2 regions of the Peribacillus sp. ACCC06369 genome follow, and region 2 is predicted to be linked to the other one. Evidence: a T-box and tRNA genes for the amino acid it is inferred to sense, from the RefSeq annotation. Region 2 holds a T-box; the other holds one or more tRNA genes.
What was found. The T-box of region 2 lies ahead of glyQ (glycine--tRNA ligase subunit alpha). A T-box ahead of a tRNA ligase gene usually reads a tRNA of that ligase, here a tRNA-Gly.
Positions count from the first base shown of each region.

Region 1: it has a tRNA-Gly gene. The T-box ahead of glyQ (glycine--tRNA ligase subunit alpha) is inferred to sense a tRNA for this amino acid. The anticodon was not compared.

Region 1 covers NZ_JAUCEN010000002.1:915,151-918,573, forward strand. The annotation lists gene QUF78_RS05290 (NADP-dependent oxidoreductase) at 1-824, shown strand, start outside; gene QUF78_RS05295 (YbjN domain-containing protein) at 1,284-1,697, shown strand; tRNA gene QUF78_RS05300 (tRNA-Gly) at 1,881-1,954, shown strand; partial or broken gene QUF78_RS05305 (SAM-dependent methyltransferase) at 2,475-2,858, shown strand; gene QUF78_RS05310 (B3/B4 domain-containing protein) at 3,107-3,423, opposite strand, start outside.
Region 2 covers NZ_JAUCEN010000002.1:3,590,897-3,594,319, forward strand. The annotation lists gene glyS (glycine--tRNA ligase subunit beta) at 1-865, opposite strand, end outside; gene glyQ (glycine--tRNA ligase subunit alpha) at 852-1,748, opposite strand; T-box leader at 1,849-2,025, opposite strand; gene recO (DNA repair protein RecO) at 2,084-2,836, opposite strand; gene QUF78_RS18335 (YqzL family protein) at 2,870-3,013, opposite strand; gene era (GTPase Era) at 3,113-3,423, opposite strand, start outside.

The DNA of each region.
Region 1 (3,423 bases), 2.7 Mb from region 2:
ATAAGGTCATCACGGGTGGCGTTGTTGCTGAAGTTATTGAGTCCAAATCGAGTTCCTTCAAAAAAGGGGATGTCGTTGTTGGGAATATCGACTGGGCAGAATACACAGTTGTCACCGAAAAGGAAATCCGCGTCATTGATCCCAAGGTGGCTCCGGTCACAACTCATTTAGGGATTCTTGGAATGACCGGTTTAACAGCTTACTTTGGATTGCTTGATATCGGTAAGCCACAAGAAGGTGAAACTGTAGTGGTTTCCGGGGCAGCTGGTGCTGTTGGTTCAGTAGTTGGACAAATCGCTAAGATTAAAGGTGCGAAAGTTGTTGGCATCGCAGGCTCAGATGAAAAACTTGAGTACTTAACGAAAGAGCTCGGATTTGATAGTGCCGTAAATTATAAAAAGGATAGTTTTACGGCAGATTTAGCTAATGCTGTTCCTGATGGAGTCGATGTTTATTTCGATAATGTGGGCGGCGAGGTGTCCGATGCTGTTTTCACACTGTTGAATGCGAATGCCCGAATTCCATTATGCGGAGCGATTTCCTCGTATAATGCAGAAGGGAAAGATCTAGGACCGCGTCTGCAATCCGCGATGATCAAAACGAGTGCACTTATGAAAGGTTTCACAATTGGAAATTATGCCGATAGATTCCAAGAGGGTGCGACGGATTTAGGAAAATGGCTCCAAGAAGGAAAGCTGAAGTATGAGGAAACGATTATTGAAGGGTTTGAAAACGTACCAGATGCATTTTTAGGTTTGTTTAAAGGAACGAACCTCGGTAAACAGCTTGTGAAAGTAGCGGAACCTGAATTCGCTAAACTATAAGTTTTATGGAAATACGGCAGAGGCAGGCCTTTGTTGTGATTCCTAAGCAGCTTATAATAAAAGCGGCCTTTTTTCGATATTCAATCGGGGAAAGGCCGTTTTCCTTTTCAAGTTAAAGATATAATGCCGGGTTGAGTTTCTCTGATCGGCCAGTACCTTAAGAGGGGGAGCTCGCTCAATTGCAGTAAGTTTTTGAAACCATGGCGATAACGGCAGATATAGGTCGATCAAAGAATCTCTTGAAATATCCAGGGGATTTTGGATTTTCAGAAAGCATTTTTAGCGGAGAAGCATATGGCATCAATCTTATCTATTCGAGGAGCCCTTTTTTGAACCATTCGTTAAATGGAGTGGTTCACTCTTGTGTGAAAAGGATGAAATTGGAATGTTTGTAGAAAACTCTGTAAAAATGGCAATTTTCATTATAAAATGTAAATACATAGAGAAAGGTGATGAACCATGTCAAACGTTGCTAAATTTCGTGATTTTTTAACTAGTGAGAAAATCTATATGAATGAGTTGAATGAAGATGGCACCACCTTTTTTAGAGCTGAGCAAAAGTTAAAGGACGGGTGGAAGGTCCTTTTAGTATTTGCATTCAATGAAGATGAAAATGTGGCGGACTTATTTTGCTTTAATGTCGCCGAGTTGAAGAATCCTGATAAGAAGCAGGATGTACATACACTGTTGAATGAATATAATGCTAATTTTAGGTATTCAAAGCTTTATGAAGAAAATGGGACGATTTCCATTAGGTATTCATACTCCATCGAGGGGGATATCGTACCGGATCTCGCGTTCAGGAAGTTAATCATGCTGCTTGAGACGGCACAGCAGGTTTATCCACGGTTAATGGAAGTCATATGGTCATAACATAATATAGGATGAAAAAGTTCTCTGAATCAGGGGACTTTTTAACATCTTTACTAAAGTGAATGAATATATTATCGTTACAATCCATTAATTTAAATTTTTTAAGAAGAACTATTGCATTTTTTTAGATTAAACTATATAATTAATTTTGTTGGTAATTCGACAAAGTTCTACAAGGATTATGCGGGTGTAGTTTAGTGGTAAAACCTCAGCCTTCCAAGCTGATGATGAGGGTTCGATTCCCTTCACCCGCTCCAATACATACTCATAACGTAGGGTTTCGTTACCTGGAGAACGAAGCTTTGCGTTTAAATATTATAACTAGGATTCTACTGTTTACAGTGGAATTTTTTTATTGTCCAAAATTACCTGTATCCAGAAGGGTGGCTATTTTGATGCAGCACACTCTTGTTCAAAGTGATTAACTACGGTAGTAGAATCAGTTTGAACAAGAGTGTGCTTTTTTTGTCCAAATAAACGTTTATTGAGACGGTTCTTCATTGAATAAAAGGTATTTAAGGAAATATTTGTAATGCAATTATCCAATCTTGTAGTATTGATAATGAGAGTAAATATATTTCATGTTTTCGCGTAAATCCTGATCCTTTAATGGTTAGAGGAGAATTTCGGGAAGTTTGTTCAATGGATCCATTTTGAATTGTGAATATGTAGGGGGAAGCGAAAATGTCACTACTTTTAGAACCAATAGGTTTAATCCAAAATAATAGAGTTAATTTGGAAGATGATTATTGGGGAGAAGTAATTTCCGAGATAATTATGGATGGATCCAAATTCAAAGAAGATTGCCTGTTTGGATTAGAACAATTTTCACATATTGAAGTCATATTTTATATGAATAAAGTGGACCCTGATAAAATTCAGTTCAATGCTAGGCATCCAAGAAATCGAACTGATTGGCCAAAGGTAGGTATCTTTTCTCAAAGGGCCAAAGCAAGGCCAAATCAGCTTGGTGTATCAGTATCAAGATGTGAATTGTTAAAAGTATAGGGTCTAAAGATAACTGTGAGGGCTTTGGATGCCATTGATGGAACGCCAGTATTGGATATTAAACCTTATATGTCTGAATTTGGCCCGATTGGCCAAGTGAAACAACTCAATTGGTCAAAAGAGGTAATGAAAAACTATTATAGTAATGGTTAACAAAATGAGCAGCAATAAAAAAATCGTGCATATTTTTTTATTGCTGCTCATTTTTTCTTATTTGGTAATGGTATGAAATTAATTTCAAGTAGCTATTTCAATCATTCTTATATGCTCTTCCATTCAGGAATCATAATACTCCTTTTTCGGGGACGAGAGGGTTAATAAAAGGATACTAGCTAGTTCCTTGGAAATTATGAAAAGACCCCTTCCGATTGTAGAAAGGGTTTATTTCCGTTCAATTTTGATTATCCTTCTACAATCGAGTAAGTCCCTTCACCACCGTGGATTTCAAGGAACATGTCCATCAAAGATTTCGTTAGCTGATGGGCTTCAGTGATTGGAGTCTTGGGTTGTAAATAAATGATTTGGATGGCCCTTTTCGTCTCTTCGGTGACTTTCGTTCGTTCTGAATCAACGTATGGACTTCCGAATGCTCCATCATGATCGGCTGATGTAATCATATTTTCCATGGAATTCAAGCGGCCGTTCAAACCGTCATAACCATCTGTTCCCTCGCCAATCTTAATCGAGATGTCACCCGCTAATTTATCCGCATCATAAA
Region 2 (3,423 bases):
CTTTAACAGGGAAATAACGTTGGTGTTCCTTCATTGATGTGATTAATACCTCTGCTGGAAGCTCAAGGAATTCTTCCTCAAATTGTCCAAATAACACCGTTGGATACTCTACCAAATTATTCACTTCTTCAAGCAGTTCTTCATCGACTGGGATGATCCAGCCCTTTTCCTGCTCAAGCCCTTTAATCTGATCTAAAATAACTTGTCGGCGTTTATCTGGATCAGCCATTACAAATTGTTCTTTTAACGTTTCTTCGTACTGATCCGGCTGCTCGATGATTGAGCTATCGCCCAAGAAACGGTGTCCCTTTGTTTCACGGCCCGTTTCCACATCAGCGATGCTAAATGGCACTACGTCATTCCCGAATAAGGCAATCAGCCATTTAATCGGACGGACGAAGCGGAGCTCTTGATTGGCCCAGCGCATATTTTTCGGGAACGTCATACCACTGATGATTTCCTGCAGCTCGGATAAAAGCTGAACAGTCTGCTGTCCTTTTATGAATTTATTCACATGGGCATATTCCACACCCTTGAGTTCTTTAAAATAAATATCCTCTGAAGTCATGCCTTGGCCCCTGACGAATCCCAATGCGGCTTTAGACCAGTTACCTTCGCTGTCCACAGCGATTTTCTTAGCCGGTCCTTTTGCTTCTTCTTCGATATCCTTTTGTGATTCTTCCACGTCTTTCACCAATATAGCCAAACGTCTTGGTGTGGAAAAGGCTTCAACCGTTCCGAAATCAATCGCTTTTTCCGTTAGCCATTGCTGCACTTTATCTGACAACTGTTTCATGGATGCTGTCACAAAACGGGCTGGCAGCTCTTCCAATCCAATTTCCAATAACAAATCACGCTTGCTCATTTGTATTCTCCCCTTTCACTTTAAGAATCGGGAAGCCTAATTTTTCCCGCTCTTCATAGAAGGTTTTGGCAACCTTACGCGCTAGGTTACGGCACCGGGCAATATATCCAGTTCTTTCCGTCACCGAGATGGCACCTTTCGCATCCAAAAGGTTGAATGTATGTGAACATTTCAAAACATAATCATATGCAGGATGTACAAGCCCTTCTTCCATTTGGCGATGCGCTTCCTTTTCATACATCGTGAAAAGTTGAAACAGCATATCAAGGTCGGAGGTTTCAAATGTATATTTTGAATGTTCGTATTCCGGCTGTCCAAATATATCCCGAACTGTGAATCCTTCTGTCCATTCTAGGTCAAATACGTTTTCCTTATCTTGAATGTAAGAGGCGAGACGTTCGATCCCGTATGTAATTTCCACGGAAACCGGTTTACATTCAAGGCCACCCACTTGTTGGAAATATGTAAATTGCGTAATTTCCATTCCATCTAGCCAAACTTCCCAACCAAGACCAGCACACCCTAGTGATGGGTTTTCCCAATTGTCCTCCACAAAGCGAATATCATGCTCAAGCGGATTAATCCCCAATGCACGCAGGGAATCCAAATATAACTCTTGGATATTGTCAGGCGAGGGTTTCATGATCACTTGGAACTGATGATGCTGATACAGTCGATTAGGATTCTCACCATAACGACCGTCAGCCGGACGGCGGGATGGCTCCACGTAAGCAACGCTCCACGGCTCAGGTCCAATGGCTCTCAGGAACGTGTATGGGCTCATCGTTCCTGCCCCTTTCTCGACATCATAAGCATTCATTAATATACAGCCTTGTTCAGACCAATGCTTTTGTAACGTTAAAATCATATTTTGAATATTCATCGTACACCTCCAGGTTATTTAAAACGGCTCTTTGAAAATTAAAGGTTCGGAACCCATTCACATTTCGGCAAACAAAAAACTCCCGTCCCTATGCGAAATGCATAGGGACGAGAGTATACCCGCGGTTCCACCCTAATTGCCGTTTATAAAACGGCCTCTTTTCAAAGCAACATGCTCCGGAAACGCCCTTCCCTGTAAATCCATATCCCGGCTTCCACCGTCCCGGGTTCGCTTTTTATGGAGAATGACAGATACTCTTTTCCATCAACGCAATCTTCTTAATTTGATGATTAGAATTTTATACAAACTAGCATGGAATGTCAATAGGTCAGATCCTAAAACATATCTTTCATCGTATCAATCTGTTTCAGGAACTTTTTTGATTTCAAATGCAGACCAGAATATTCCTCATAATAAGCATCGATGATTTTCTGCAGTTCTTTTTTCGTTTCAGGCTTGACGGAAATGTTTCCGAGCCTTGATAAATCGAAATAATAAAAGATCCGCAGCAATTTGACGGCTGCAGGTGAAATTTTATAATGATAAGGGTCTTTCCCTAGACAGCGGTGACAGATAAAGCCCGCTTCCCGAAGCGAAAAGGAGAATTCCCCTTCCGTTTCACCACATACGGCACACTGATTCAGCACTGGGTTAATCCCATTGACGGGCAGCATCTTCATTTCAAAAATGAATTTCAAAACCTCTGCGTCATATTCCTCGTTTATGTAATGCAAGGTTTGCGAAAGCAATTCATACAAATATGGATTCGGTTTCTTATCCTCGACGCTTTTATCAAGCAATTCAACAATATATGAGGCATAAGCAGTGGCAAAAAGATCCTCCCTAATGAAACGGAGTGAATCGACCATTTCGCCTTGCTGAAGACTTCCGAGTCCGGTTGATGTGGTTATAAGAAAATACCCGGAGCAAAAAAGCTGTGTGACGGCAGAAAGCCTGCTGTTAGGTTTACTGGCTCCCCTCGCCATAACGCCAATTTTTCCTAGCTCACGGGTATATATAGTAATGATTTTGTTATTTTCTCCATATGCAGTTCGCCTTATGACAATGCCCTCACATTTTTGGAGCATACCAAGACACCACCCATGCTCGCCAAGACTAACCTATGAAACAGGAAAATCAATTTCTGCTAGCTCATCATTCAATACCAAGTGTCTTTCCTGTCTCTCGACTTCTATCTCCTTAAACAGCAAATAGGTGTCCACATTACCTGTTTCACTAAATAATTCCCAGGTAAAATCCAACATATAAAGCCCACCTTTCATTTTTAACTAGCAATATGAATATCCGACCATATGATTAGCTTGACCGTTTTCCAAACTTTCATGACGCGTAAATTTTGTTAATTAATACTCGCTCTCATTGAAACCATAATCACGAAGCTGGCTGGCTTTGTTACGCCAATCCTTCTGTACCTTTACCCACAGTTCCAAGAAAACTTTCGAGCCCAATAAGTTTTCGATGTCCACTCTGGCACGGCTGCCGACTTCTTTAAGCATTTTCCCTTGCTTTCCGATGACGATGCCTTTTTGTGAATCACGTTCGACAACGATCGTCGCCATGACATTAATTGTATCACTGTTATCCATTTTTTTAATTGAATCGATGACAACAGCCACTGAATGCGGAATTTCTTCACGTGTCAGGTGCAGCACCT